DNA from 4 places in the Thauera sedimentorum genome. Region 4 is predicted to be linked to each of the others. Evidence: predicted binding sites of a transcription regulator. Region 4 holds the regulator's gene; each other region holds the start of a gene.
The links. The regulator FNR, encoded in region 4, switches genes on or off when oxygen is low (the NO sensors DNR and NnrR bind a similar motif). The targets are predictions, from matches to a motif close to TTGANCTAGNTCAA.

Region 1 (7,132 bases), on a different contig from region 4:
CTTGATGCCGGCGCTTTCCAGGCGGGCGATCAGGCCGGCGGCCACGCCCAGGTCGCCGACCACGGCCACCGCGGCTTCGCCCTGCTGTGCGGGCTCCGCCGCCGGCTGGGCGCGCTCGGCGCCTTCCGCGTAATCGTAGAAACCACGCCCGCTCTTGCGCCCGAGGCGACCGGCGAGCACCAGCTCCTGCTGGATCAGGCTGGGGGTGAAGCGCTTGTCCTGGAAGTAGGCATCGAACACCGAGGAGGTCACGGCGAAGTTCACGTCGTGGCCGATCAGGTCCATCAGCTCGAAGGGGCCCATCGGGAAGCCGCAGCCTTCGCGCAGCACCGCGTCCAGCGTAGCCACATCGGCCGCGCCTTCGCCCAGCACCCGCAGCGCCTCGGCGTAATAGGGGCGGGCGACGCGATTGACGATGAAGCCGGGGGTGGATCTGGCATGTACCGCGACCTTGCCCCAGGCGCGCGCGGTTGCATGCAGGGTGGCGGCCACCTTCTGATCGGTGGCGAGCCCCGACACCACCTCGACCAGCTTCATCACCGGCGCCGGGTTGAAGAAGTGCAGGCCGGCCACGCGCTCCGGGCGGGCCAGCGGGGCGGCGAGCGCGGTGATCGACAGCGAGGAGGTGTTGCTGGCGAGGATGGCATCGTCGGCCAGCAGGCCTTCCAGTTCGGCGAACAGCGCGCGCTTGACCGCCAGATCCTCGACGATGGCTTCCACCGCCAGCCCGGCGTCGCGCGCGGCGGCCAGTTCGCTCACCGGCAGGACGCGCCCGGCGGCGGCCTGCGCGGCTTCGGCGCTGATGCGGCCCTTGGCGGCCAGCTTGTCGAGCGCCGCCACGATGCCGGCGCGCCCCTTGTCGGCCGCCTCGGCACGGGTGTCATACAGGTAAACGGTATGGCCGGCCACGGCCGCCACCTGGGCGATGCCGCTACCCATGGCACCGGCGCCGACCACCAGCACCTTCACGTTCGAACCCAGCGCGGTCATGCAGAATTCCCTTGTGTCATCGTTCGAGCCCCCCGTAGGAGCGGCCTTGGCCGCGATGCAACGGGTTCGGAGGCCAATCGCCGCAGGATCGCGGCCAAGGCCGCTCCTACTTTCCGGTGAAACGCGGCGCGCGCTTTTCCATGAAGGCGGCCACGCCTTCACGGTAGTCGTCGGATTGGCCGCACACGGTCATCGCCGCGCGCTCCTGGTTGAGCTGCGCCTCGAAATCCTCGGTGGAACTGCCCCAGATCAGGCGCTTGGTCTGCGCATAGCCGAAGGTCGGCCCCTGCGCGAGTGCGGCAGCGACCTGCTGCACGGTGGGCATCAGCGCCTCGTCGTCCACGCACTTCCAGATCAGCCCCCATTGTTCGGCCTGTTCGGCCGGCAGCTTGTCGCCCAGCAGCGCGAGGCCCATGGCACGCGCCGGCCCGAGCAGGCGCGGCAGTATCCAGGTGCCGCCGGTGTCGGGGATCAGCCCGAGCTTGGCGAAGGACTGGATGAAGCTCGCCGAACGCGCGGCGAACACCAGATCGCAGGCCAGCGCGATGTTGGCGCCGGCGCCGGCGGCCACGCCATTGACCGCGGCGATCACCGGCAGGTCGAGCGCACGCAGCGCGAGCACCAGCGGCTTGTAGTTGCGTTCGACCGAAGCGCCCAAGTCCGGGGCCTCGTCGCCGGCGGCCACCGCGCGGTCGGAGAGATCCTGCCCGGCGCAGAAGCCGCGCCCGGCGCCGGTCAGCACCAGCACGCGCACGCTGCCGTCGGCACGCCCGGCGCGCACCGCGGCGAGCGCCTCGCGCACTTCGGCGTGCATCTGGTCGTTGAAGCTGTTGAGGCGGTCCGGGCGGTTCAGCGTGAGGGTGGCTACACCCGCGTCCACGCTGAAGGCTATGGTTTCGAACGACCGGGTCGGGGCGGCGCCGGCAGTGCTCATGGTGTCTCCTCCATCCTTGTGCTTTTGCGTGCGCTGGCGCACGCTGTCTCACTTGTTCGCGGGGCTTTTCGCCCTCTCGCCGGCCATCTGTTTTCGTTGTTTGACCGACCGGTCAATCAATAGTAATCTTGATCCAGATCAAAAAACAAGCACAATTTTTTGCTGCATTGCAGCTTCGACCCATCGCCTGAATGCACGCGGCGCAGCAGACGCCGCCACTGGAGGAGACACCATGGTTCACCCCTTGTTCGACAAGCACCGCGCCACCCTGGATGCGGCCATCAACGCCATCCACACCCGCGGCTACTGGACGCCCTACCCCGAGATGCCCAGCCCCAAGGTTTATGGCGAAACCGCCATGGCCGACGGCAAGTCCGCAGTGGAAGCGCTGGCCGGCCAGGACTTCGTGCTCGACCAGCCCGGCGCCAGCGGCTGGGCCGCGCCGGAGAAAAGCCCCTACGGCGTGAAGCTGGACGTGCGCTACCCGGTGTGCGACGTGGACGCACTGATCGCCGCCGCCCAGGCCGCCATGCCGGGCTGGCGCAAGATCGGCGCCGAAGGCCGCGTCGGGGTGTGCCTGGAGATCCTCGACCGCCTGAACAAGAAGAGCTTTGAAATCGCCCACGCGGTGATGTACACCACCGGCCAGGGCTGGATGATGGCCTTCCAGGCCGGCGGCCCGCACGCGCAGGACCGCGGGCTGGAAGCCGTGGCCTACGCCTGGGACGAGATGAGCCGCATCCCGGCCACCACCATCTGGGAGAAGCCGCAGGGCAAGAACCCCGCGCTGAAGATGCAGAAGCACTACGAAATCGTCGGCCGCGGCGTGGCGCTGGTGGTGGGCTGCGGCACCTTCCCCACCTGGAACACCTACCCCGGCCTGTTCGCCGCGCTGGCCACCGGCAACCCGGTCATCGTCAAGCCGCACAGCAACGCCATCCTGCCCGCCGCCATCACCGTGCGCATCATCCGCGAAGTGCTCGCCGAGCAGGGCCTGGACCCCAACCTGGTCACCCTGGCGGTGGTGGAGAAGCGCGCCGCCACCCAGGCGCTGGCCACCCACCCGGCGGTGAAATCCATCGACTTCACCGGCGGCAACGTCTTCGGCCAGTGGCTGCTGGACAACGCCCGCCAGGCCCAGGTGTATGCCGAACTGGCCGGCGTGAACAACGTGGTCATCGAATCCACCGACAGCTACAAGGCCATGCTGCGCAACCTGGCCTTCACGCTCAGCCTGTACTCCGGCCAGATGTGCACCACCACCCAGGCCATCCTGGTACCGGCCGGCGGCATCGATACCGACCAGGGCCACAAGAGCTATGACGAAGTCGCGGCCGACCTGGGCGCGGCGATCAGCAAGTTCCTGTCCGACCCGGCCGTGGCCACCGCGGTGCTCGGCGCCATCCAGTCCGAAGCCACGCTGGCGCGCATCGAGGAATGCCAGTCCGGCCAGTACGGCAAGGTGGTGCTCGCCTCCTCCAGGATCGAGCACCCCGAGTTCCCCGGCGCCCAGGTACGCACCCCGGTGCTGCTCGCCTGCGACGCCGCCGACGAGGCGAACTACATGGAAGAACGCTTCGGCCCCATCGCCTTCGTGGTCAAGGTCGCCGACGGCGCCGCCGCGGTGGCGCTCTCCGAGCGCATGGTGCGCGAACACGGCGCGCTCACCGTAGGCGTGTACTCGACCCGCCCCGAGATCCTCGACGCCATGACCGAAGCCACCCTCAACGCCGGCGTCGCGCTGTCGATCAACCTCACCGGCGGGGTGTTCGTGAACCAGTCCGCGGCCTTCTCCGACTACCACGGCGTAGGCATGAACCCGGCCGCCAACGCCGCCTACTCGGACGCCGCCTTCGTCGCCAACCGCTTCCGCGTGGTGCAACGCCGCTATCACGTCGAGTAAGCTCGTTAGCAGGTCCCTTCCCTTCAAGGGAGGGCGCAGGTAGGTTTGCTCCCGCAGCCCATTACTTGCGTTCCTCCCCCTTCAAGGGGGAGGACAGGAGGGGGATGGGTTTCCAGCCGGCGAAACGGACATTCCCCGACGCCTCGTCAAAACCCATCCCCACCCTGACAGCCGTAGCCCGGATGAAGCGCAGCGCAATCCGGGACTCAACCGCCTCTGTCACCCATGCCCCCGGATTCCGGCCTGCGGCCTACATCCGGGCTACGAAGGAATCCACCCCATGCCCTGCTACGAAATCGACGGCCTGCGCCCGGTCATCCACCCGGACGCCTTCGTCCACCCCGACGCCGTACTGATCGGCGACGTCATCGTCGGCCCGCGCTGCTACGTCGCCCCGCTCGCCTCCCTGCGCGGCGACTTCGGCCGCATCGTGCTGGAAGAAGGCAGCAACATCCAGGACACCTGCGTGATGCACGGCTTCCCCGGCACCGACACCGTCATCGAACAGGACGGCCACGTCGGCCACGGCGCCGTGCTGCACGGCTGCCGCGTCGGCAAGAACGCGCTGATCGGCATGAACGCGGTGATCATGGACAACGCCATCGTCGGCGAATCGGCCATCGTCGGCGCCTGCGCCTTCGTCAAGGCCGGCATGGAAATCCCCCCTCGCATGCTCGCCGCGGGCATGCCGGCCAAGGTGATGCGCGCGCTCTCGGAAGAGGAAATGGCCTGGAAGGTGGACGGCACGCGCTGCTACCAGGACCTCACCGTGCGCAGCCTGTCCACGCTGACCGCCTGCGCCCCGCTCACCGAGATGGAGCCGGGGCGCAAGCGCTTCGAGTTTCCGGGGGTAGTGCCGTTGGTCGATGTGAAGAAGGGGTGACCAGGCGGGGCCGCATCGCTCCGCCTCGGCAGACGCCTGCGTCCGGGCAGGCCTGCGGTCAAGTCAGGCCCGGCCTGTCAGCAAGTCGGGGCGATGTTTCTCCAACCATGCCCGGGTATCGGCCAGCAGCAGGGCCGCCTGTTTGCAGCACTCATCTACCGCGCCATCGCTGACCGGGTCACCTTCGTAATCACTGAGATTGCGTTGCTTGCGCAAGGCATCCAGAACGATCACCCGGTCCTGCGACAGATCGAGCGTCTTCGGTAGAACCTGCAAGGCCGTCTGGTGATGGCCCGGCTGACTTGTGGAGGTGCGGTAGCCATTGGCCCACAGGCCGATCATCGCGCACTGCATGATGGCCTTGTAGGCCGCATCAAAGCGGTTTTCTGCGCTCAGAGCGGCAATCCCGGCATCGACCAGATTGCGTTCGGCGGCTGCCAGCAGGCGTTGCACACCGGCAGCACTCGGCTCAAAGTTCTGCAGCTTGTGAATCGCCAGCAAGTTTTCCAAGGTCATGCTCGGTTCCGATCACCCAGAGTTTGGGCTTGGCCAGCAGTTCGCGAGTGAAGGCATCACCCGCCTCGATACGCCGGCGGACCTCATCCGCGGTGTAGATCACCGGGTTGATCTCGCGCTGCAGGATGTCCTGAGTCGGGTACAGCGCCTTCACCACCTCAGCAAAGGCCGGCGTGCCGATCACCATGATATCGACATCACTGCCCGCCTGCTCCTCACCGCGCGCCATCGAGCCAAAAACAAAGGCCAGCAAGATCTCATCAGCCAGCGGCCGCAAGGCATCGGCCAGCACATCCACCAGGCCGCAGGTCTTGCGGAACAGACCTGCCAACTCCGGGAACACAGGGCAGGCACGGTTGGCCTGGTAGCGCACCTGATTGCCCTGCTCCTGGCGCAGCAGCAGGCCGGCCTGCGCCAGGCGCGTCAACTCCTTGTGCAGGGTTCCGGCGTTGGTACCGGTCAGGCGCGCCAGCTCCCGCACGTAATAGCTTGAATCGGGATGCAGCAGCAGCAGGCTCAATACCCGCTGGCGATAGGTTCCGAAGAGTAGCTCCATCAGCATGCTCGTAGCTCCATTTGCTACGACTGTAGCTTTATCGACTACGCCATGCAAGATAAAGACAGGACTACACGGTTTCAGCCCCTGAGCTTGGCCTCTGGCCCTCTGGAAGGCGGGCTGGCTAAAACTCCGAGCACAGCGCAGGGCCAACCAGAAGTGGCACTCCGACAGCTATCGAACCAAAGGAGACATTTGACCTTCAACGGGGTGAAGGTCGGCAATTTGGTGGCCTGCGGTCGTTAGCTAGCATTCGCCCATGCCCTCGTCCTACTGGAAAACAAGAATTTAGGGGAGTTCAGGATGGCGGGGGCCGGCTACTCTGCCCCCCGTCGAGCCCGCACTTTGTACCCTGGTCGCACGGGTTAGCGCACGATGCTTGAAGCAGTGGCGAGCCAGACTGTTGCCGGGGGCACATCCTGGAGCGGCAGCGCACGGTCGATGTCGAGAGAGAAGCGTACGGCCGAAATACAGCCCCCAGCGACAGCGGGAATCTCAGGCGCTGGCAGTTCGGCCGCATCGTAGAAACGCAGTGAATTCCGAGCCGAGGTTTGGATAAAGCGCACCTGGGCTGCACCGTCCGCCTCACCGCCCAAGGACTGGGCCAGCAGCCGCCACAGCTTTGCGCGGTTGGGCGATGAGAGTCCATCCTGGATAGCGTTTGCGAGGTCGAATACGCTGTCACCGGCGTCGCCTTGTTCCACCATCAAGCTGGCGACGTACACGGGCAGTTGGGGCGCGCGCAACTGCGCGAGCGCGAATTCGTGCTGCCGGCTACCGCGGGCCGTCGTCTTGACCTCAAGGCGCACGGTGGGGAATACGAAATCGAAGGTCTGCTCAGGCGAAACGTGCCAGCCAGTCACGAGCGCATCCGGAAAGGGCGATGCGGCGATGACGAACAACTCACCCCAGAGGCCGAGCACCGAGTTCCTCGCGGGAGCAGCAAAGAGGCGGAACAACTCAACGGCGTCGTCGAAGAAGCGGTCGGTCTCCGCGGGAGACAGCGCCGGCGGCAGCCCCTCCACGGCGCCGGCCAGCGCATTCACGAAAAGCGGATGAAGACCGGGGGCGGCTAGGTCACAGACGACCCTGCAGAAGGTGGCGGAGACCGTGCCGCCGTCCGCGTCGTCCGGGTCGCGCACGGCGCAGTCGACCTCGAACTCGACCTGTACATGGCGCAGACTGAGGGGGACACGTGGCACCCGTCGGCGTTGCACCTTCAGTAGGAACACTGGCTCGCCTGCGGTTCCCTTCGCCAAATAGTGTGACTCCGCGCTGTACAGCCGCAGTGCCGGCCAAGCCGCATCCTCCGCTGGAGCTAGCGTCCCGAAGCGCTCCCAGATGTTCATC
Region 2 (7,132 bases), on a different contig from region 4:
TTCGCCGCGCCACAGGCCAAGGGCGGACAGGTAGGCCAGCGCCAGGAAGGGCCAGGCGGCGGTGACCACCGCGGTGAGACCGTGGAAGTTGAGAAAGTGTCCGGCGGCCGCGGCGGAGCGGAACGGCAGGTAGGGGTTCTCCGGCATCAGGTTGACCAGCGCGGTGGCGGCCAGCATGGCCATGCCCGCCAGGGCGTGCTGCAGCACGCGCGGCAGCCGCAGGCAGACGGCGAGCAGCGGCAGCCCGGCGATCAGGCCGAAGCGCGCGCCTGGAGTCAGCCAGACCAGCGGTTCGCTGGCCGAGAAGAAGCTGAAGGTGGCCAGCGTGGTCAGGCCGAAGGCCAGCATGAACAGCAGCGGTATCGGCCACAGCCCGGGTGCGAGCATGATGCAGCGCGCGAACAGGCCCACGCCCACCACGGTAGTGGCCACATGCGCGGCTTCCAGTCGGATGAAGCGTTCCGGCTCGAAAGTCACCGGGTTGGGCAGCGCCAGCCAGTGGCGCAGATCGCCACTGCCGAACAGCAGGCCGTCGGCAGTGAGTTGGGTCAGCAGCCACAGGCCGAGCAGCAGCAGGCCGGCGTCGCCGGTGTAGCCGCCGACGATGTGCCGGCTGCGCCAGCGCTGCAGCCAGCCCTGCGGACCGAACAGCGCCGGGCCCCAGGCAGCGCCGGCCAGCGCCCCGGCCAGCGCGCCGAGCAGGTTGCAGCCCAGATCCAGATTGGAGGCGACCCGGCTGGGCAGGAAGTTCTGCACCGTCTCCAGCCCCAGGCTGAGCAGGCCGGCAGCCAGCGTGGCGGCGAGGATGCAGCCCCTGGCGCCGATCCGCCGCGACAGGGCGGCCGCGGCAAGGAATCCGAGCGGGACGTAGCCGGCCACGTTGAGGATGAGATCCTCGCTGCGGTAGTAGCGCGGCCAGGGTGCCAGCAGGTAGTCGAACACCGGCAGGCCGGTCGCCTGCCAGCCGGTGAACGGGTGCAGGCAGGCATAGGCGACCAGCGCCGCGTAGGCGAGCGCCAGGTGCAGCGGCAGGTTGGAGGCGTGGCGCGCCATCGGGCCGGTCCGGGGGGCGGGAGACCCGATTCTAACCAGATGCCGGGGGCGCTAGGCGCCCGCGGGTCGTCGCGGGCGGCCGGGCAGCGGCAGGCGGGCGAGCAGTGCGGCGGGCGACCAGGCGGTGGTGAGCGCGTCCCAGTCCACCGCATCCAGGGTGTTCTTGACCAGCAGGCCCAGGTCGGTGTCGCCTTCCATGATCAGCCGGCGGCTGAAGAACAGCGTGTCGGCGTCTTCCTCGCGCAGCGCCAGGGCGAGGTAGTCGCGCACGGTGGCGGAGAGCGTCAGGTCCGGGGTGCCGGTGGCTGGGAGCGGGCGGAAGCCGCGCGCACCGAGGCCGAAGTCCAGGGTCAGGCCGGCGTCGGTGACGCGCAGGCGCAGGCGGCGGCCGGTGAGCGGGGCGAGGTCCTCGCGCGGCAGGATGCGGCCGAGCGCGAGGTTGAGCGCCAGGCTCAGCGCCAGCGCGGGCGGCTGCTGCGGCAGGCGGGCGACCAGGCGGCCGAGCGCCGGGGGCACGGTGAACGCGGGTAGGCGGCGGGCGGCGGCCTGCAGGCGGGCGAAGCTGGGCAGGGCGGGAAGGTTCGACATGGGAGCGATCCTGTGGCGGTCCGGGTTCAGGAGGCGACGTATTGCTCGACGCCGGGGCGGCCGTGCCAGAAGCCGTTGCACGGTTCCTCGTTCATCCACTGGCGGCTGGCGGTCAGCGCGGCCTGCGGGTCGAGTTCGCCGGCCAGCGCGGCGCGGAAGGTGGCGAGCACCGCCGCGGTGTGTTCGCCTTGCGGGCTGATGCGCAGCACCCCGGCGCGCTCGCGTACCGCCGGCAGGTCGCCGAGCAGGTTGTAGATGCGCGCCGACTGGGTCTGCACGCCGTTGAGCGTGAGGAAGGGTTCGCCTTCGCGGGTGCGCAGCACGATGCCTTCGTTCATCCCCAGACAGCGGAACTCGCAGGTGTCCTTCTGCAGGTTGAAGTGGCGGGCGGTGAAGCAGCGGGCGGAATGGGCCAGCGGCAGGCGCCCCCAGGCGAAGACTTCGGTCTCCGGCGCCGGGTCCATGCCGGCGACCAGCGCCGCCAGGGCCTCGCCGGACATCTCCGGCGCCATCACCCAGCGCCGCGCGCCGGACTCCTGCAGCAGCGCCAGCGTGGCGGGGTTGAAGATGTTGAGCGTGGGCCCGGCCACCCAGTCCGTGCGCCCGGCCTCGGCCAGCAGGCGCACCGCGCCCATGTCGTTGGCCTCGACGCCGAACTCGCGCTGCGCGACGATGCGGCGCAGGACCTTGAGGTCGGATTCGGATTCGATCAGCGACTGGGTGGACAGCAGCACGTCCTTGCCGGCGGCGGCCAGCACGCCGGCCACCTCCAGCCAGTCCTCCAGGCGCAGTTCGTGGCGGCGCGAGCACACCGTTTCACCGAGATAGACGATGTCCACCGGGCTGTCGGCGATGTCGGCGTAGAAATCCAGCGTGGCCTGGCGCGGCCAGTAGTAGAGCAGGGGTCCGAGGGCGAGTTTCATGGCGTGTTCGTCTTTGTTGCAGGGCGCGCGGCGCTTACTTCCAGGGCCGGTAGTAGGCGCCCAGGGTGTGGCTCTGGCCTTCGGAGACCTTGTTGAGTTCGGCCATCCAGGCGGGCTGCACGGTGAAGTTGTCGGCATCGGCCATCACCCGGTCGAGCGCGGCGCGCCACACCTTGGTGACCTGGGCGACGTAGGCCGGGCTGCGCTGGCGGCCTTCGATCTTGATCGCGCGCACACCGGCGCGGGCGAGTTCCGGCAGCAGCTCCAGGGTGTTGAGGCTGGTGGGCTCCTCGATGGCGTAATAGGTCTCGCCATTGACGTCGAAGCGGCCCTTGCACAGCGTGGGGTAGCCGGCGCGCTCGCCGTCGGCGAAGCGGTCGATGAGGATGCCGTTGAGCCGCGTCTCCATGCCCTTCGGGGTCTGCTCCCAGCGCACATGCTTGCCGGGCGAGCAGGCGCCGTTGCAGTTGGGCGATTCGCCGGTGGCGTAGGCCGACAGCGCGCAGCGCCCCTCGACCATGACGCACAGGCCGCCGAAGCCGAACACCTCGATCTCCACCGGGGTCCTGCCGATGACCTGCTCCACCTGGGCGAGCGACAGCACGCGCGGCAGCACCGCGCGCTGGATGCCGAAGCGCTCATGGTAGAAATTGATCGCCTCGTAGCTGGTGGCCGAGCCCTGTACCGACAGGTGCAGGCGCAGCTGCGGATGGGTCTTGGCGGCGTAGGCCATCAGCCCGGGGTCGGCGAGGATGACCGCGTCCAGTTCCATCTCGGCGGCGCGGTCCACCGCGGCGGTCCAGTCGCCCCAGTTGCCGGCCTGCGGGTAGGTGTTGAGCGCCAGCAGCACCTTGCGGCCGCGCTGGTGGGCGTAGCGCACGCCTTCGCGCATGCTCGCCGGGTCGAAGTTGAGCCCGGTGAAGTTGCGCGCGTTGGTGGCGTCCTTGAAACCGAGGTAGACGCAGTCGGCGCCGTGGTCGATGGCGGTCTTGAGCGCCGGCAGGCTGCCGGCCGGACAGACCAGTTCGATGCGTTGCGTTGGGTTCATTTGGCTGCGGGGGCAAAAAAGCCCCGCAACCATAGTCTCAGCGTCGTTCCGGTGCTTTGACCGGGGTCAAGGGTGACGGCCGTGGAGGAGACTGCCCCCACGCTTGGCCCTGTCGGGCCGGCGCTGCCCCCCGAGGGGGCGCCTCCGGGCTTGGGGCGGCCCGGCGCCCGGAGGGGACTGCCCCCGCGCTTGATCCTGTCGGGCTGGCGCTGCCCCCCGAGGGGGCGCCTCCGGGCTTGGGGCGGCCGGGCGCCCGGAGGGGACTGCCCCTTCGCTCGGCGCTGTCGGGTTGGCGCTGCCCCGCTCAGCGCACGTGATGGGTGGCGGCGGCCGCGTGATGATGGCCGGCGTGCGGGCGGTGGTGGGTCTGGCGGCCGAGATAGCCGCCGATCACCATGCCGATGGCGCTGGCCACCAGGCCGATCAGCTGCGGTTCGACGTCGCCTTCCGGTACGGTGAATTCCAGCAGCAGCCAGGTCGCCAGGCCGAAGGTGATCGCCAGCGCGGCGCCCAGATTGTTGGCGCGCTTCCAGAACAGGCCGGCGGCCAGCGGCACGAAGGCGCCGGCCAGGGTCACGCGGTAGGCGTTCTCGACCATGGTGTGGATGGTCGATTCGGTGGCGGTGGCGTAGAGCGTGACCAGGCCGGCGAACACCGCCACGGTGACCCGCGTGCTCCACAGCAGGCCGCGGTCGGTCATGCCGGGGAAGAAGCCGCGCAGCACGTTCTCGGAGAAGGTCACCGAGGGCGCCAGCAGGGTGCCCGAGGCGGTACTCATGATCACCGACAGCAGGGCGCCGAAGAACACCACCTGGGCGGTGAAGGGCATGTAGTTGATGATCAGGTGCGGGAGGATCAGCTGGGTGTCGTCCTCCATCAGCTGGGCGACCATGTCGGCGTCGATCAGCGTGGCCGAGTAGGCCAGGAAGAGCGGCACCGCGGCGAAGAAGAAGTAGCTCACCCCGCCCAGCGTGGTGCCCCACACCGCGATGCGTTCGTTCTTCGAGGAGTTCACCCGCTGGAACACGTCCTGCTGCGGGATGGAACCCAGCGCCATGGTGAGCAGCGCGGCGATCCAGGCCAGCATGTCCAGCGGGTCCAGCGTGGGCAGCCATTCGAACTTGCCTTCGGCCGCCGCCTTGGAAATCACGGTGTCGAAGCCGCCGGCCATGTCGCCGGCCAGCCAGGTCACGTAGAGCAGGCCGGCGACGATGACGATCATTTGCACGAAGGTGGTGATGGCCACCGACCACATGCCGCCGAACAGGGTGTACAGCAGCACCACCGAGGCGCCGACCATCATGCCCTGGTTCATCGACACCACGCCGTCGGAGAGCACGTTGAACACCAGGCCGAGCGCGGTGACCTGTGCGGCCACCCAGCCCAGGTAGGAGGCGACGATGCACAGCGACAGGATCAGCTCGGTCGTGCGGTTGTAGCGCACGCGGAAGAAGTCGCCCAGGGTGAGCAGGTTCATGCGGTACAGCGGGCGGGCGAACACCAGGCCGAACAGCACTAGGCACAGCGAGGCGCCGAGCGGATCGGAGATCAGCCCGCGAAAGCCTTCGTCGATGAAGGTGGCCGAGATGCCGAGCACGGTCTCGGCGCCGAACCAGGTGGCGAACACCATGGCCAGCACGATGTACATCGGCAGGTTGCGGCCGGCGACGATGTAGTCGCGGGCGTTGTGCACCCGGGTAGCGGCCACCAGGCCGATGCCGATGGAGATGACCAGGTAGGCGACGACGAGCCAGAGCAGCATGGGCGGCTTCTCCGCAAGGTTTCAGGTGTGGTTTTCAGCGGGGCGAAGTGTAGCAACGAAATTCCGCCGCGGGGGCGCGGATTTCCGGCCGATGTGCGGGGCAACGGCGGTCAACGCCGCTCAACGTGCGGCGAATGGCGCACAAAGATGGTGCGTGGCGCCGGGCGGCGCCCTAACTCGCCAGGCTGTGCTGCCCCTGGGGCAGTGCGGCGAGCACCTCGCACACCGTAGCCGCCGCCTGCTCGGCGAGATCGGCTTCGATGATCAGCGGCGGCGACAGGCGCAGCACGCTGCGGTGGGTGTCGCGGGTGGCGATGCCGCGGGCGAGCAGCAGTTCTGCCGCCAGGCCGGCCGAGGCGCCGTCCGGGTGCAGTTCGATGCCGGTCAGCAGGCCGCGCCCACGGATCTCGCGCACGCAGGGCGGGCAGTCGGCCCTCAGGCGCTCGCGCATGCGCCGGCCCACGCGCTCGGCGTGTTCCCAGATGCGGGTCTCCAGCAGCAGGTCGAGCACTTCCAGCGCCACCGCGGCGCCCAGCGGATTGCCGCCGAAGGTGGAGCCGTGGTCGCCGGGGGTGAACACGTCCATCACCGCGCGGTCGGCAAGGAAGGCGGACACCGGCAGCAGACCGCCGCCCAGGGCCTTGCCGAGGATGATGCCGTCCGGGCGCACGCCGTCGTGGTCGCTGCCCAGCAGGCGTCCGGTGCGCCCCAGCCCGGTCTGCACCTCGTCGGCGATCAGCAGTACGTTGTGGCGTCGGCAGATCTCCGCGCAGCGGGCGAGATAACCGGACGGCGGGATCAGGATGCCGCCTTCGGCCTGGATGGGTTCGACCAGGAAGGCCGCGGTGTTGGGCGTGATCGCCTCTTCCAGCGCCTGCGGGTCGCCATAGGGGATGCGCAGCAGGCCGGGTGGGAAGGGGCCGAAGCCCTGGCGGTACTGGGCCACCGAGGACAGGCCGACGATACCGATCGAACGGCCATGGAAGTTGCCGTTGCAGCCGATGATCTCGGCGGCGTCGGTGGGTACGCCCTTGACCTGGTAGGCCCACTTGCGCGCGGCCTTGAGCGCGGTCTCCACCGCTTCCAGGCCGGTGTTCACCGGCAGCGCGCGCTCGTAGCCGAACATCACGCACAGGCGCTCGAGCAGCAGCGGCAGGCGGTCGTTGGAGTAGGCGCGCGAGGTCAGCGCCAGGCGCCCGGCCTGCTCGGTGAGCGCCTGCACCAGGCGCGGATGGGAGTGGCCGAAGCTCACCGCCGAGTAGGCGCTCATCATGTCCAGGTAGCGCCGTCCCTCGACGTCCCACAGCCACACGCCCTCGCCGCGCTGGAAGGCCACCGGCAGCGGGGCATAGTTGTGGGCGCCGAATTCGCGTTCGCGGGCGCGCAGCAGGTAGGTGTTGGGGCCCAGCGCGGCCTCGGCAAAGGTGTTCACCCAGGCTGCGACGGCGCCCTGCGGGTCGCGCTCGGGCAGGTATTCGACGATCTCCAGGGCCACCAGGTCGCCGCAACTGCGCAGCACGTGCAGGGTGTCGGCCAGTCCCTGGGCGGACAGCCCGCCGGGCGCGGGGCACAGCACCGCGGGGATGTCGCCCGGGTCGACCGCATCCAGGTCCACGCTGACGCCGAAGCCCGCGGTGCCGCTGCGTGCCACGGTGAGCGCGTCGCAGAACACCGCATCCAGGCCGCGGCGGCGCACTTCGGCCATGCCGAAGATGCGCACGCCCAGGCGGGTGAGGCGTTCGACCTCTTCGGCTTCCC
Region 3 (7,132 bases), 1.2 Mb from region 4:
TGCGCCAGGCGCTCGCCCTTCTGCTCCAGCCACGAGGAGTAGTTGCCCTTCCAGGGGATGCCGTGGCCGCGGTCCAGTTCCAGGATCCATTCGGCGGCGTTGTCGAGGAAGTAGCGGTCGTGGGTCACCGCCACCACGGTGCCGGGGAAGCGGGTTAGGAACTGCTCCAGCCATTCGACCGATTCGGCGTCGAGGTGGTTGGTGGGTTCGTCCAGCAGCAGCATGTCGGGGCGCGAGAGCAACAGCTTGCACAGCGCCACGCGGCGCTTCTCGCCGCCGGAGAGATTGCCGATCACCGCGTCCCAGGGCGGCAGGCGCAGCGCGTCGGCGGCGATCTCCATCTGGGTTTCGATGTCGCCGCCGGCGGTGGACAGGATGTTCTCGTACTTCGCCTGTTCTTCGGCCAGCTTGTCGAAGTCGGCATCGGGCTCGGCGTAGGCGGCGTAGATCTCTTCCAGCTTCTGGCGGGCTTCGACGATTTCGCCAAGGCCGGATTCGACCTCTTCCTTGACCGTCTTGGCGGGGTCGAGCTCGGGCTCCTGCGCCAGGTAGCCGATGCGCACGCCGGGTTGCCACTGCACTTCGCCGTCGTACTCCTTGTCCGCGCCGGCCATGATGCGCAGCACGGTGGACTTGCCCGAGCCGTTGAGGCCGAGCAGGCCGATCTTGGCGCCGGGGAAGAAGGAAAGGGAGATGTCCTTGATGATCTGGCGCTTCGGGGGAACGATCTTGTTCACCCGCAGCATCGACATGACGTACTGGGCCATAGTGGGCAATCCGGAGCGTGAAACGAAAGGCGGGAGGATACCATCGCCGCCATGCCGGCCGCGAATGCGGCCCGGCCTTCAGGCGGGCTGCTCCGCCTCCAGGCGGGCGAAGAGATCCTCGCCCGGCATCGGCCGGCCGAAGAGGTAGCCCTGGAACACGTCGCAGCGGTGGCGGGCGAGGTAGTCGCGCTGGTATTCGGTCTCGACGCCTTCGGCCACCACCTGCTGGCCCAGGCTGTGGGCCAGCGCGATGACCGCCGCGGCGATCTTGCCGTCCGCGCCGTCGCTGCGGATGTCATGCACGAAGCTGCGGTCGATCTTCAGCACGTCCACCTCGAAGCGCTTCAGATAGGCCAGCGAGGAGTAGCCGGTGCCGAAGTCGTCGATCGACAGCCTGACGCCCAGCGCGCGCAGCCGGCTCAGCACCTCGGTGGCGCGGTCGACGTCGCGCATCAGCATGGTCTCGGTGAGCTCCAGTTCCAGCAGCCCGGCGGGCAGGCCGGTCTCGGCCAGCACACTCTCCACCAGGCCGACGAGGTCCTGGTGGGCGAACTGCTGGGCGGAGAGGTTGACGGCGACGCTCACCGGCTCGATGCCGGCGTCCAGCCAGGCGCGCAGCTGGCGGCAGGCGGTGCGCAGCACCCATTCGCCGATCGGCACGATCAGCCCGGCTTCCTCCGCGGCCGGCACGAAGCGGCCGGGTGCGAGCATGCCGAGTTCCGGGTGGTGCCAGCGCAGCAGGGCTTCGGCGCCGTCGATCCTGCCGCTGGCGGCGCTGACCTTGGGCTGGTAGTAGAGCAGCAGCTCGCCGCGGTCCAGCGCGCCGCGCAGCTGGTTCTCCAGCAGCAACTCGCCCAGCGAGGCGGTGTTCAGCTCGCTGGAATAGAACTGGTAGGCGTTGCGGCCGTCGCTCTTGGCGCCGTACATCGCGGCATCCGCATTGCGCAGCAGCATCGAGGCATTGCGCCCGTCGTCGGGGTAGATGGCGATGCCGACGCTGGCGGTGACGGTCAGCTCATGAACCCCCAGCAGGTAGGGCTTGCCCAGCTCGCTGACCAGCTTGCGCGCCACCATCGCGGCGTCCTGCGCCTGTTCCAGCTCCGGCAGCACGATGACGAACTCGTCGCCGCCCTGGCGCGCGACCGTGTCGGTGTCGCGCACGCAGGCCAGGCAGCGCTGCGCCACCTGGGCGAGCAAGCCGTCGCCGACGTCGTGGCCGAGGGTGTCGTTGATCAGCTTGAAGCGGTCGAGGTCGATGAACAGCACCGCCGCATGGCGGCGGTTGCGCCGCGACTGCAGGATGGCCTGCTCGAGGCGGTCCTGCAGCAGCGTGCGGTTGGGCAGGTTGGTGAGCGCGTCGTGGTGCGCAAGATGGTGGATGCGCGCTTCGGCGGCCTTGCGGTCGGTGATGTCCGAGAAGATGCCGATGTAGTGGCTGGATTCGCCGGCCGCGTTGCGTACCGCGGTGATCGACAGCCATTCCGGGTACACCTCGCCGTCCTTGCGGCGGTTCCAGATCTCGCCCTGCCACTGGCCTTCGCGCTCCAGCGTCGCCCACATCTCGCGGTAGAAGCTGGCGCTCTGGCGGCCGGAACCGAGTACCGCCGGCGTGCTGCCGGCGATGTCCTCCAGCGTGTAGCCGGTGATCTGGCTGAAAGCCGGATTGACCGCGATGATGCGCGAGCGCTCGTCGGTGATCGTCATGCCTTCGGCGGCATTGGTGAACACGGTGGCATACAGGTTGAGGTCGTCGCGCGCGCGGTGCAGGGCATCGACACGCTCCTCAAGGTCGCGGTTGGCCTGCGCCAGTTCGCGCGAGGTGCGTCCCACCCGCAGCATGGTGAGGGCCAGCCAGCCGGCCAGCACCAGGGCAAGCACGTAGAGCACCGCGCGGTAGTTGTGCGCGTGGCTGGAGGCGCGCTCGTAGCCGAGCGCGTAGGCGAGGTTGAGGTACTCGCCGAGCGAGGCGGTGGGGATGGCGAGGATCTCGCGGGTCAGGGCGTCGATCACCGGCTTGCGTTCCAGCACCACCCGGCCGTGCAGCAGCACGCTGTCCAGCCGCTGCCGCGCCGGGCCCTGCAGTGCGGCGGCCCGGGTCTCCAGCGCGGCGAGGCGCGCGGCGAGCTCGCCGGCCAGTACCGGATCGCCGCTATGGGCGTGGGTCATCACGCCACGCACGAAGATGCCGACCGGCCGGGTCTCCATGACCGTGGCCTGCGGGTCGTCGATCACCATGTCGGTGGCCTGCGGCAGGTAGGCGAGCGAGTTGCGCAGCACTGCATTCTCGCGCTTGAAGAGATCGATGCGGCGCATCTTGTGCGCCAGTGCGGCGCGGAAACTGGCGATCTCCTCGAGCAGGTGACGACGGTCGCCGCCGGGCAGGAAGGCAGGGACGTCCTCGAGGCTGGCAGTGATGGATTCCAGCGTGGCGGCGGCGGTGACGATGGAGTCGAAGTCGAGCTGCAGCCCCACCCGGCTGGCGAGCAGGGCGGCGTTCAGTTCGGCGTCGGCCTGGCGCAGCAGGCGCAGTTCGCGGCTGTAGAGCTGGTGGGCGCGTGCGTCGATGGCGTCCGCCTGCAGGAACAGCCAGCTGAGCACGCTGGCCGCCAGGGCGATGCCCGCCAGGGTCCACAGGAAGCGGGCGCGCGCGACGCCGAGGATGAAGCGCTCGGGGGGAGGGCGCATCATTCCAGCGCCTTGCCGCGGAAGTTGCCGGTGAGCGTGTGCAGGAAGGCCACCAGCAGGCGTCTGTCCTCGTCCGAGAGGCTGCGGCCGAGCTGGTAGCGCGCCATGATGTCGACCGCGTCCTCCAGCGTGTCGGCCCCGGCGTCGTGGAAGTAGGGCGCGGTCAGCGCCACGTTGCGCAGGCTGGGCACCTTGAATACGTGGCGGTCCGCCTCCTCGCCGGTGACGTTGAAGCGGCCCAGGTCGGCCGTGGTCTGCTCGCCGCGATCCGCGAAGTAGTCGCCGAGGACGCCGAAGCGCTGGTACAGGTTGCCGCCGATGTTCACGCCCTGGTGGCAGCTTGCGCAGCCCAGCGCCTTGAAGCGCGCGTAGCCTTCCTTTTCGTCATCCGACAAGGCCTGCGTTTCGCCGCGCAGGTAGCGGTCGAGGCGCGAATCCGGGGTGGTCAGGGTGCGCTCGAACGCGCTGATGGCGCGTGCGATGGTGTCCGGCGTGATGCCCTGCTCGGGGTACTCGCGCGCAAAGGCCTCGCGGTAGGTGTCGTCGGCCGACAGGCGGGCGACGACTTCCTTCCAGTCGGAGGCCATCTCGACCGGGTTGTGGATCGGTCCCGCCACCTGTGCTTCCAGCGTCGCGGCGCGGCCGTCCCAGAACTGGGCGAAGTTGAAGCGGGCGTTGAAGATGGTGGGGGCGTTGACCTGGCCGAGCGCGTCGCCCACGCCGCGCGAGCGCGCAAGCCCGTCCATGCCCCCGCGATCGAGCGGATGGCAGCTTGCACAGGAGATGCTGCGGTCGTGCGACAGGATGGGGTCGTGGAAGAGCCGTTCGCCCAGTGCGGCGCGGCCGGCGTCGAGCTGGTCGGCACCCTGCGGCAGCGGGGTGATCGGTTCGAGCCGGCGGACGGCCTCCGACATGGGGATGCTGGGTGGCGCGACCTGGGGGGCGGGCGGGGCATCGCGCCAGGTCATGAAAACCAGGGCCGCGGCAAACGCGGACAGCAGGGCGGGAATGGCGAGATGGATGGTGCGTGGAGTCACCGCCGAATGATATCGCCCGACAAAGCGCAAATTTTGAGGCGCATCAAGGAAATTGCTCACGAGGCCGTGTTGGTGGCCTGCAGAGCCCTTGGAAGACCGGCGGCGTTGCCCGGAATGGGCAACGGCGCCAGTAACAGGCGGGTTCAGCGCTCGACGAAGGCGTGCTCTATGGTGTAATCGCCGCGCTCGCCGATGCGCCGCGAAACCGCGAAGCCGCGGCGGTCGAGCAGGGCGCGGCAGTCGCGCAGCATGGCCGGGCTGCCGCAGATCATCGCGCGGTCGTGCTCGGGGTCGAGCGGGGGCAGGCCCAGCGTCTCGGTCAGGCGGCCGCTGTCCAGCAGGTCGGTGATGCGGCCCTGGTTGCGGAAGGGTTCGCGGGTCACGGTCGGAAAATAGAGCAGCTTCTCGCGCACCACGTCGCCGAAGAACTCGTTCTCGGGCAGCTCGCGGGTGATGAAGTCGGCGTAGGCCAGTTCCGATACGTGGCGCACCCCGTGGGTGAGGATCACGCGCTCGAAGCGTTCGTAGGTCTCGGGGTCCTGGATCACGCTCATGAAGGGGGCCAGGCCGGTGCCGGTGGACAGCAGGTAGAGGTTGCGGCCGGGGCGGACGTCGTCGAGCACCAGGGTGCCGGTGGGCTTTCTGCTGACCACGATGGGGTCGCCCGGGCGCAGGTGCTGCAGGCGCGAGGTGAGCGGGCCGTCGGGCACCTTGATGCTGAAGAACTCGAGGTGTTCCTCGTAGTTCGGGCTGGCGATGCTGTAGGCGCGGGTCAGCGGCCGGCCGTCGGTTTCCAGGCCGATCATGACGAACTGGCCGTTGATGAAACGCAGGCCCGGGTTGCGGGTGGTGCGGAAGCTGAACAGGGTGTCGTTCCAGTGATGCACGCTGATTACTTGCTCGGTGGCTAGGTTGCTGACGATGCGTTGGGGGGCGACGTTGCTCATGGCGGTTCTCTGTCTGGCGGGGCCGGGGGGCTTGTTGTGGGGACCATTCTAGGTCGCCTTGCATATCTGTTTGATGGATAATCCATCTATCCCATATTTGCCAAATCGATATGCGATTCACGCTGCGCCAGATCGAGGTCTTCGTCGCCATCGCCCGTGGCGAGAACGTCTCGCGCGCGGCCGAGGCGCTGTCGCTGTCGCAGTCGGCCACCAGTGCGGCGCTCGCGGACCTGGAGCATCAGTTCGACCGTCCGCTGTTCGACCGCGTGGGCAAGCGCCTGCGGCTGAACGAGCATGGCCGGCTGCTGCTGCCGCAGGCGGTGGAACTGCTCGACCGCGCGCAGGAGCTCGAAGCGCGCCTGCGCGAGGATGACACCCCGGGGAGCCTGAAGGTGGGCGCCACGCTCACCATAGGCAACTACCTGGCGCCGCTGATCATGGCCGACTACCTGCAGCAGCATCCGACCGGGCAGGTGGCGCTCACCGTGCACAACACCACCACCATCCTCGCCCAGGTGGCGCGTTACGAGATCGACCTCGGGTTGATCGAGGGCCGTGCCGACGATCCCGAGGTGGAGGTCGAGCCCTGGGTGGAGGACGAGCTGGTGCCGTTCTGCGCACCGACCCATCCGCTGGCCGGGCACAAGACGGTGAGCCTCGACGAACTGACACCGGAATGGTGGATCCTGCGCGAACGGGGTTCCGGCACGCGCGAAACCCTGGAGCGGGCGCTACGGCACCGGCCGGAGGGGCTGCGGGTCCGGCTGGAGCTCGAGCATACCGAGGCGGTCAAGCGCGCGGTGGAGAACGGCCTGGGCATTGGCTGCATCTCCCGCCTGGCGCTGCGCGACGCCTTCCGGCGCGGCAGTCTGGTGCCGCTGGAAGTGCCCGGCCTGGACCTGAGCCGCCGCTTCCAGTTCGCCTGGCATCGCGGCAAGTACCACACCGCGGCGATCCGCGCATTTCTTGCGGCCTGCCGGCGGATGACCGCGGGCGCGCGGCGCAGCCACGAGATCGCCTTGCCGCCGGTCAAATAGCAAGAGGGGAAACACGAGCGTGTTGCGCATCATCAATCTGGCGGTTGCCGCCGCCCTGTTCATCGGCCTGGAGCGCTGGCTCGGCGGGCAACTCGGCGCGCCCGGCGCCGGACTCGCGCTGCTGGCCACCATCGCCTGGCTGTGGATCAGCGAGGCCCTGCATGTCAGCGTCACCGCGCTGCTGGTGCCCCTGCTCGCCACCGCGCTGGGTATCTTCAGCTTCGACGAGGCGGTGCGCCAGTTTGCCGATCCGATCATTTTCCTGTTCCTCGGCGGCTTCGCGCTGGCCGCCGGCCTGCAGCGCCAGGGGCTGGACCAGTGGGTGGCGGCCTGGGTGATCCGCCGCGCCGGCGATCGCCTGGACCGCGCGGCGCGCTGGCTGTTCTGGCTCACCGCCGGGCTGTCGATGTGGATCAGCAACACCGCCACCGCGGCGATGATGCTGCCCTTGGCGCTCGGCCTGCTGTCGCCGCTGGATTTCGAGCGCAACCGCCGCACCTGGGCCTACGTGCTGCTAGGCGTGGCCTTCTCCGCCAACATCGGCGGCATCGGCACCCTGGTGGGCAGCCCGCCGAACGCGATTGCAGCGTCCAATGTCGGTCTGAGCTTCGCGCAGTGGATGCTCTGGGGCTTGCCGTTGGTACTGGTGCTGATGCCGC
Region 4 (7,132 bases):
TGTTCCGCAACCGCCTGCTGGAGGTGATCCACTATGCGCCCACCCTGCCCAAGGTGCATGCCGAGCCGGTGGTGATCGTCACGCCGTGGATCAACAAGTTCTACATCCTCGACCTGGTGCCCCGCAAGAGCATGATCCGCTACCTGCTGGACCAGGGGCTGGACGTGTTCATCACCAGCTGGAAGAACCCCGATGCCTCGATGCGCGAGGTCGGCTTCGACGACTACCTGGAGGACGGCGTCCATGCGGCGGTGGAGGCGGCGCGCCGCTTCACCGGGGCCAGGCAGGTGCATGCGGTCGGCTACTGCATCGGCGGCACCGCGCTGAGCATGTACATGGCCTGGGCCAACCGGCGCTACAAGGCCGACGAGGTGCCGGTGGGCGACTGGACGCTGTTCACCACCCTGGTGGATTTCCACAAACCCGGCGACATCGAGGTCTTCGTCGACGAGGCCAGCATCCGCTACATCACCCGGAACATGGCGCGCCAGGGCTATCTCGACGGCAAGGAGATGGCCGCGTCCTTCCGCCTGCTGCGTTCGAACAGCCTGATCTGGCACTACGTGGTGAACGGCTGGCTGTACGGAGAGGCCCCGCCGCCCTTCGACGTGCTGTACTGGAACATGGACACCACCCGCATGCCGTTCCGCATGCACGCCTGGTATCTGCAGGAGCTCTACCTGCACAACCGCCTGGTGCAGGCCGACGCGCTCAAGGTTGCCGGCGAGCCCTTGGACCTCGGCCGCATCGTCCAGCCCTTGTACGCGGTGTCGGCCGAAGACGACCACATCGCCCCGTGGCTGCAGACCTACAAGGTCAACCACCACGTGGGCGGTGCGAAGCGCTTCGTGCTGTCGAGCTCGGGCCACATCCTCGGTATCGTCAATCCACCGGTCACGCCGCCCAAGCGCAAGTACTGGGTCGCCGATGCACATCGCACCGAACCGGCGGAGGCCTGGCAGGCGCGCGCCGAGGAGCATGCCGGCAGCTGGTGGGAAGACTGGATGGCCTGGCTCAAGCCGCGCTGCGGCGAACTGGTCGACGCCCGCCCGGCGGCCAGCAAGGACATGCCGGCGCTGGCCGCGGCCCCCGGCACCTACGTGCTGGAGCGCTGAATCCCTTCCCCGCCGGTTCCCACTTGACCGCTGTCAAGGCTGCCGCGGCGCGGCCGCGGACAATTACGTCCTGGTTTCCGTGCAGCCTTCGACACGCCTTCAGTTCTGATAGCGCGCCAGGCGAGCGGGATCGTGCAGGGTGATGTGCTTGCCGCGCACGGTGACGAGACCGGCTTCTGAGAGGTCGTGGAAGATGCGCGACAGGGTCTCCGGGGTCAGGTTCAGGCGTGAGGCGATGACCTGCTTGCTGACGGCCAGGTCGAACTCGCGCCCGCCGCCGTCGGATTCGTCCGACTGTTGCAGCAGGTAGCCGATGACGCGCTGGGTGCTGGAGCGCAGGGAATAGGTTTCCACGTCGCGCACCATGCTGTGCAGGCGGATCGCCATGCCGGCGAGCAGCTTGCGCGCGAAGGACGAATCCTGGTCGATCAGCTCGGAGACCACGCTCTGGCCGATGTGCAGCAGTTGCGTGTCGACCAGCGCCTCGGCGAACACCGGGTAGGGGCGGCTCATGAACATCACCGCCTCGCCGAAGCTCTGCTGCGGGCCGATGACCTCGACCACCTTCTCGTTGCCCTGCGCCGAGGAGAACGCGAGCTTCACCTGGCCGGTGACGACGAAGTAGAAGCCGTGCGCCTGATCGCCGCGCTGGAAGAGCACTTCGCCCTTTTCCAGGCGCTTCTCGCGGGTAAAGCGGGACACGCGCTCGATGTCTTCGTCCGACAGTTCGCCGAAGAGAGGCACGAGACGCAGCAGGTCGGGGATGTCCTGGGAAGGAATGGGCATGGGTGATCTCCGTTTTTCGTACATTCTAGCCCGCCCCAAGATGGGGCAGGCATGTTGAGGTGAGCAGGCATGGCAGTTTCTTCACCGGCCGCTGCGGGTCGTCCGCTGTTCTTCGCGCCCCACCGGGCCATGTTCCTGTCCGGCGGCGTGATGCTGCTGCTCGTCTTCCTGCTCTGGGCCGTCGAGCTCGGCGCCCGGGCGGGGCTCCTTCCTGCGCTCGGGTGGGCGCTGCCGCCGGGCTGGGGGCATGCGCTGCTGACCGTCGGAGGCGTGTTTCCCTTCTTCATCTTCGGCTTCCTGTTCACCGCGATGCCGCGCTGGCAGAGCATGGGTGACATCGCTCCGCAGCAGTGGCTGGGCGCCTGGCGCATTCTCGCGCTCGGCTGGGCGGCGGTGATCCCGGGCCTGTGGTTCGCGCCCTTGCTCGCCGCGGGCCTCGCCGGGGTGCTGTACGGCTGGGCCAGGCTTGCCGCGGTGCTGTGGCGGGTGGCCTTCCGTTCCCAGCCCGACCCGCTGCACGCCCGGGCCACCTGGCTGGGTGTGGCGGGCGGCGGGTTGAGCATCTTCGCCTGGCTGGTGTTCGCGCTCGGCGGCGGGGCAGGCTGGGCGCGCGTGGGTATCGAGGCCGGCGTGTGGTGGTTCCTGCTGCCGGTGTTCTTCTCGGTCTGCCACCGCATGGTGCCCTTTTTCTCCAGCAACATCATTCCGGACTACGTCATCGTCCGTCCGCGCTGGGCGCTGTTGCTGATGCTGGGGGCGAGTTTCGTCCATGGCGCGCTCGGCATGGCCGAACTCGGCGGCTGGCGCTGGGTCGTCGATCTGCCGGCCGGTCTGGTCGCGCTGTGGCTGTGCATCCGCTGGCGACCGGTGGCTGCCCAGCGCGTGCGCCTGCTGGGCATGCTGCACATCGGTTTCGCGTGGCTGGGCGTGGCCCTGCTGCTGTCCGCAGCGCAGGCCGCGGGCGCCCAGCTCGGCTGGTACGGCCTGGGCCTGGCGCCGCTGCACGCGCTGGGGATCGGCTTCTTCGGCTCCATCGTGCTCGGCATGGTGTCGCGGGTCACCCTGGGCCATTCGGGCCAGCCGCTGGCGGCCGACCAGCTGACCTGGTCGCTGTTCCTCGCCATGCAGGGGGTCGTGCTGCTGCGCATCCTCGCCGACCTTGCGCCCGCTGTGCTCTCTCCCTGGCTGATGCTGGCCGCGGTAGCCGGCTGGCTGGGCATCTTCGTGACCTGGGCGCTGCGCTACCTGCCCATCTACCTGCGTCCGCGGGCCGACGGACGGCCGGGATAAGACCATGTATTTCGCACTCAAACACCTGCATGTGACCTGTGTGGTGCTGAGCATTCTCGGGTTCACGCTGCGCGGCGCGTGGATGCTGTCCGGCAGTGCGCTGCTCGAACATCGTCTCACCCGGGTGCTGCCCCATGTGGTCGACAGCCTGCTGCTGCTGTCGGCCATCGCGATGGCGGTGATGATCGGGCAGTACCCTTTCGTCGCCGGCTGGGTCACGGCCAAGGTCATCGGCCTGCTCGCCTACATCGTGCTTGGCGCGGTGGCCTTGCGGCGCGGGCGCACCCTGGCGCTCAGGGCGGCTGCGTTCTTGGCGGCGCTGGCGGTCTATGCGTGGATAGTGTCCGTGGCGCTGCTCAAGAGCCCCGCCGGTTTTCTGGTCTATTTAGGAGCTCACTGACATGAGCGATTCACTGATCCCGGTCGCACCCGGATTCGAAACCCCGCTCGAGATGCTGGAAGCCTGTCACGGCCGCCTGCAGGGGCAGCTCGAGACGCTCGCCCGCCTGGCCGCCTGGCTGCCCGCTCATGGTGCGGACAAGCAGGCACAGCAGGCGGCGAGCGCGGTGATGCGCTACTTCGACCTGGCTGCGGTCAATCACCACATGGACGAGGAAGACGATCTCTTTCCGGTGCTGCTCGCACGGGTCGATGCGCCGCGTCGCGCGCAGCTGCAGGCGCTGATCGACTGGATCCTCGCCGACCATCAGCGCATGTTCGCCGCCTGGGCGCTCATGCGCGAACGTCTGGCGGCGATTGCACAGGGAGAAGCGGCAGAGCTGACCGCGGAGCAGGTCGAGGAATTCGCCAGCCGCTACCATCAGCACATCGCCCGCGAGGAAGGCGAATTGTTGCCCTACGCCCGCGAACTGCTGACTGACGAGGACGTCGCCGCCTTGAGCGAGACCATGGTCGCCCGCCGGCGTCAGGGCTGAGAATGTGCGAATAAACCTACTGCGCGGGCCGATGGCGGTGTTGCGCGGTGCTCGCTCCGCGCTTCAGCCGCCGGCCGGTTGATGGTGCAGCAGCTTTTTCAGGCCGGCGATGTCCAGGATGCGGATGTGTTTCTGCTGCACGGCCACCAGACCGTCTTCCTGGAAGCGCGAGAAGGCGCGTGACACGGTTTCGAGCTTGAGGCCCAGATAAGAGCCGATCTCCTCGCGCGTCATGCGCAGGTGGAACTCGGCCGCCGAGAAGCCGCGCGCGGTGAAGCGCTGCGACATGTTGAGCAGGAAGGCCGCCAGGCGTTCTTCCGCGCGCATCGAGCCGAGCAGCATCATCACGCCGTGGTCGCGTACGATTTCGCGGCTCATGACCTTGTGGAACTGATGCTGCAGGCCTTCGACCTCGCGCGAGAGTTCTTCCAGCTTGCCGTAGGGGATTACGCAGACCTCGCTGTCTTCCAGGGCGATCGCGTTGCAGGTGTGGAACTCGGTGCTGATGCCGTCCAGACCGAGGATCTCGCCGGTCATCTGGAAACCGGTGACCTGCTCGCGGCCGTCTTCGAGCAGCACGTCGGTCTTGAAGGAGCCGGCGCGGATCGCGTAGATCGCCTCGAAGAGGTCGCCGGCGCGGTACAGGTGCTGCTGACGCTTGATCTTGCGACGGGCGCCCACCAGTTCGTCCAGGCGGTCGATCTCGTTTTCCGACATCCCGAACGGCAGGCACAGCTCCTGCAGGTTACACTGAGAGCAGGCGGCCTTGAGGTTTGCCACAGAGATCGGCACCGTCGCCTTCATTTGCAAGATAAACAGCTCCGTCTCTCACCGGGATCAACGGAGCCTCGTTGATCCACGTCAACCACAAAACTACGGCTTTCTGCGATCTTACGGAACAGACTGCCGCCCCGTACGACCATGAGCAATCAGAAAGAACTCGTCTTCGACACCCAGTTGATCCGCCGCTTCGACATCAACGGGCCGCGCTATACGTCCTACCCGACGGCGGATCGCTTCGTCGAAGCCTTTGACGCCAAGGCCTTGCGCGACTGGCTCGCCAAGCGGGCAGTGGGCGGTCTCGGCAAACCGCTTTCATTATACTTCCACATCCCTTTCTGTAACACGATCTGTTACTACTGCGCCTGCAACAAGATCATCACCAAGGATCACGGGCGCTCGGCCAAGTACCTCAAGTACCTGGCCAAGGAGATCGAGATGCAGGCCGCCTGTCTGGGCGGCAGCCGGCAGGTTACCCAGCTGCACCTGGGGGGCGGCACGCCCACCTTCCTGTCGCACGAGGAAATGCACCAGCTGATGGACTCGGTGCGCCAGCACTTCACGCTGGTGCCCAACGGCGAGTATTCCATCGAGGTCGACCCGCGCAAGGTGGACTTCGATACCGTCGAGATGCTCTCCAACCTCGGCTTCAACCGCATGAGCGTCGGCGTGCAGGATTTCGCCCATGACGTGCAGGTCGCGGTCAACCGCGTGCAGAGCTTCGACGAGACCAAGCTGGTGGTCGACGCCGCGCGCGCCACCGGCTTCAAGTCGGTGTCCATGGACCTGATCTACGGCCTGCCCAAGCAGAACATCATCAGCTTCAACCGCACGCTGGAGCAGGTGCTGGAGATCTCTCCCGACCGCATCTCGCTCTACAGCTACGCGCACCTGCCGCAGCTGTTCAAGCCGCAGCGCCGCATCAACTCGGTGGACATGCCCACCGCCGACACCAAGCTGCAGATCCTGCAACTGGCCATCCGCCGGCTCACCGAGGCGGGCTATGTGTACATCGGCATGGACCACTTCGCCAAGCCGGACGACGAGCTCACCATCGCCCAGCGCCAGGGGCGGCTGCACCGCAACTTCCAGGGCTACTCCACCCACGCCGAGTGCGACCTGCTGGCCTTCGGGGTGTCGGCGATCAGCAAGGTGGGGCCGACCTACGCGCAGAACGTCAAGACCCTGGACGAGTACTACGACATCCTCGACCAGGACGAGTTGCCGGTGCTGCGCGGCATCGAGCTTACCGCCGACGACCTGCTGCGCCGCGCGATCATCCAGGCGCTGATGTGCCATTTCGAGGTGTCGATCGAGTCCATCCAGATCGCCCACCTGATCGACTTCAAGGAATACTTCGCCGAGGAACTCGCCGACCTGCGCGAGATGGAGAAGGCCGGCCTGCTGAAGATCGAGGACGACTGGATCAGCGTGCTGCCCCCGGGGCGGCTGCTGGTGCGCGGCATCGCCATGGTGTTCGACCGCTACCTGCGCGCCGACCGCGAGCGGGCGCGCTACTCCAAGGTGATCTGATCCCGCCCCGCGCGGCGTAGAATGCCTGCCCTGATGCATCTTCCGGCTCTTCCGAATGCCTGAAACCGGCTATATCGCCGTCTTCCTCATCGGCCTGCTCGGCGGCACCCACTGCGTGGGCATGTGCGGCGGCATCGTCGGCGCGCTCACCGTGCAGGTGCCCGGGCAGACCCGCCGGCAATGGCCGATCCACCTGGCCTACAACCTCGGGCGCATCACCACCTACACGGTGATCGGCGGCCTGCTCGGCGCGCTCGGTACCGTGGGCATGCTGTACAACGAGGTGATGCCCATCCAGCTGGGCCTGTACGTACTGGCCAACCTGATGCTGGTTGCCCTGGGCTTGTATCTCACCGGCTTTACCCAGTTGCTGGCGCCGGTCGAGCGTGCCGGCCACCACATCTGGCGGCGCGTTCAGCCTTTCACCCGGCGCTTCCTGCCCGCGCGCTCGGTGGCACAGGGCTACCCGCTCGGACTGCTGTGGGGATTCCTGCCCTGCGGACTGGTCTACAGCGTGCTGGCCACCGCGCTGGTGACCGGCTCGGCGACCCGCGGCGCGGGGCTGATGCTCGCCTTCGGCCTCGGTACGCTGCCCAACCTGCTGCTCGCCGGCCTGTTGTTCAAGCGCTTCCGCGACATCACCCGCAACGGCAAGGTGCGTTTCGCTGCCGGCCTGACGGTGCTGGGCTTCGG

Region 1: paaN (phenylacetic acid degradation protein PaaN) is a predicted target of FNR. The motif match lies at 2,053-2,066, and genes of this name have one in related genera.
Region 2: ubiU (ubiquinone anaerobic biosynthesis protein UbiU) is a predicted target of FNR. The motif match lies at 3,669-3,682, and genes of this name have one in related genera.
Region 3: IAI53_RS06965 (cytochrome-c peroxidase) is a predicted target of FNR. The motif match lies at 4,523-4,536, and genes of this name have one in related genera.

Annotation. Positions count from the first base shown of each region.
Region 1 covers NZ_JACTAH010000002.1:226,834-233,965, forward strand. The annotation lists gene paaH (3-hydroxyacyl-CoA dehydrogenase PaaH) at 1-990, opposite strand, end outside; gene paaG (2-(1,2-epoxy-1,2-dihydrophenyl)acetyl-CoA isomerase PaaG) at 1,097-1,924, opposite strand; gene paaN (phenylacetic acid degradation protein PaaN) at 2,157-3,827, shown strand; gene paaY (phenylacetic acid degradation protein PaaY) at 4,108-4,710, shown strand; gene IAI53_RS10865 (DNA-binding protein) at 4,774-5,226, opposite strand; gene IAI53_RS10870 (nucleotidyltransferase domain-containing protein) at 5,180-5,788, opposite strand; gene IAI53_RS10875 (PD-(D/E)XK motif protein) at 6,148-7,131, opposite strand.
Region 2 covers NZ_JACTAH010000002.1:191,723-198,854, reverse strand. The annotation lists gene IAI53_RS10700 (VanZ family protein) at 1-1,053, opposite strand, end outside; gene ubiT (ubiquinone anaerobic biosynthesis accessory factor UbiT) at 1,105-1,641, opposite strand; gene IAI53_RS10690 (U32 family peptidase) at 1,668-2,564, opposite strand; gene ubiU (ubiquinone anaerobic biosynthesis protein UbiU) at 2,599-3,612, opposite strand; gene IAI53_RS10680 (high affinity choline transporter 1) at 3,917-5,374, opposite strand; gene rocD (ornithine--oxo-acid transaminase) at 5,547-7,132, opposite strand, start outside.
Region 3 covers NZ_JACTAH010000001.1:1,538,782-1,545,913, reverse strand. The annotation lists gene ettA (energy-dependent translational throttle protein EttA) at 1-767, opposite strand, end outside; gene IAI53_RS06970 (EAL domain-containing protein) at 846-3,455, opposite strand; gene IAI53_RS06965 (cytochrome-c peroxidase) at 3,452-4,489, opposite strand; gene IAI53_RS06960 (ferredoxin--NADP reductase) at 4,633-5,436, opposite strand; gene IAI53_RS06955 (LysR family transcriptional regulator) at 5,547-6,473, shown strand; gene IAI53_RS06950 (SLC13 family permease) at 6,493-7,132, shown strand, end outside.
Region 4 covers NZ_JACTAH010000001.1:326,988-334,119, forward strand. The annotation lists gene IAI53_RS01440 (PHA/PHB synthase family protein) at 1-1,115, shown strand, start outside; gene IAI53_RS01445 (Crp/Fnr family transcriptional regulator) at 1,215-1,901, opposite strand; gene IAI53_RS01450 (NnrS family protein) at 1,971-3,191, shown strand; gene IAI53_RS01455 (SirB2 family protein) at 3,196-3,591, shown strand; gene IAI53_RS01460 (hemerythrin domain-containing protein) at 3,593-4,126, shown strand; gene fnr (fumarate/nitrate reduction transcriptional regulator Fnr) at 4,190-4,930, opposite strand; gene hemN (oxygen-independent coproporphyrinogen III oxidase) at 5,048-6,439, shown strand; gene IAI53_RS01475 (sulfite exporter TauE/SafE family protein) at 6,495-7,132, shown strand, end outside.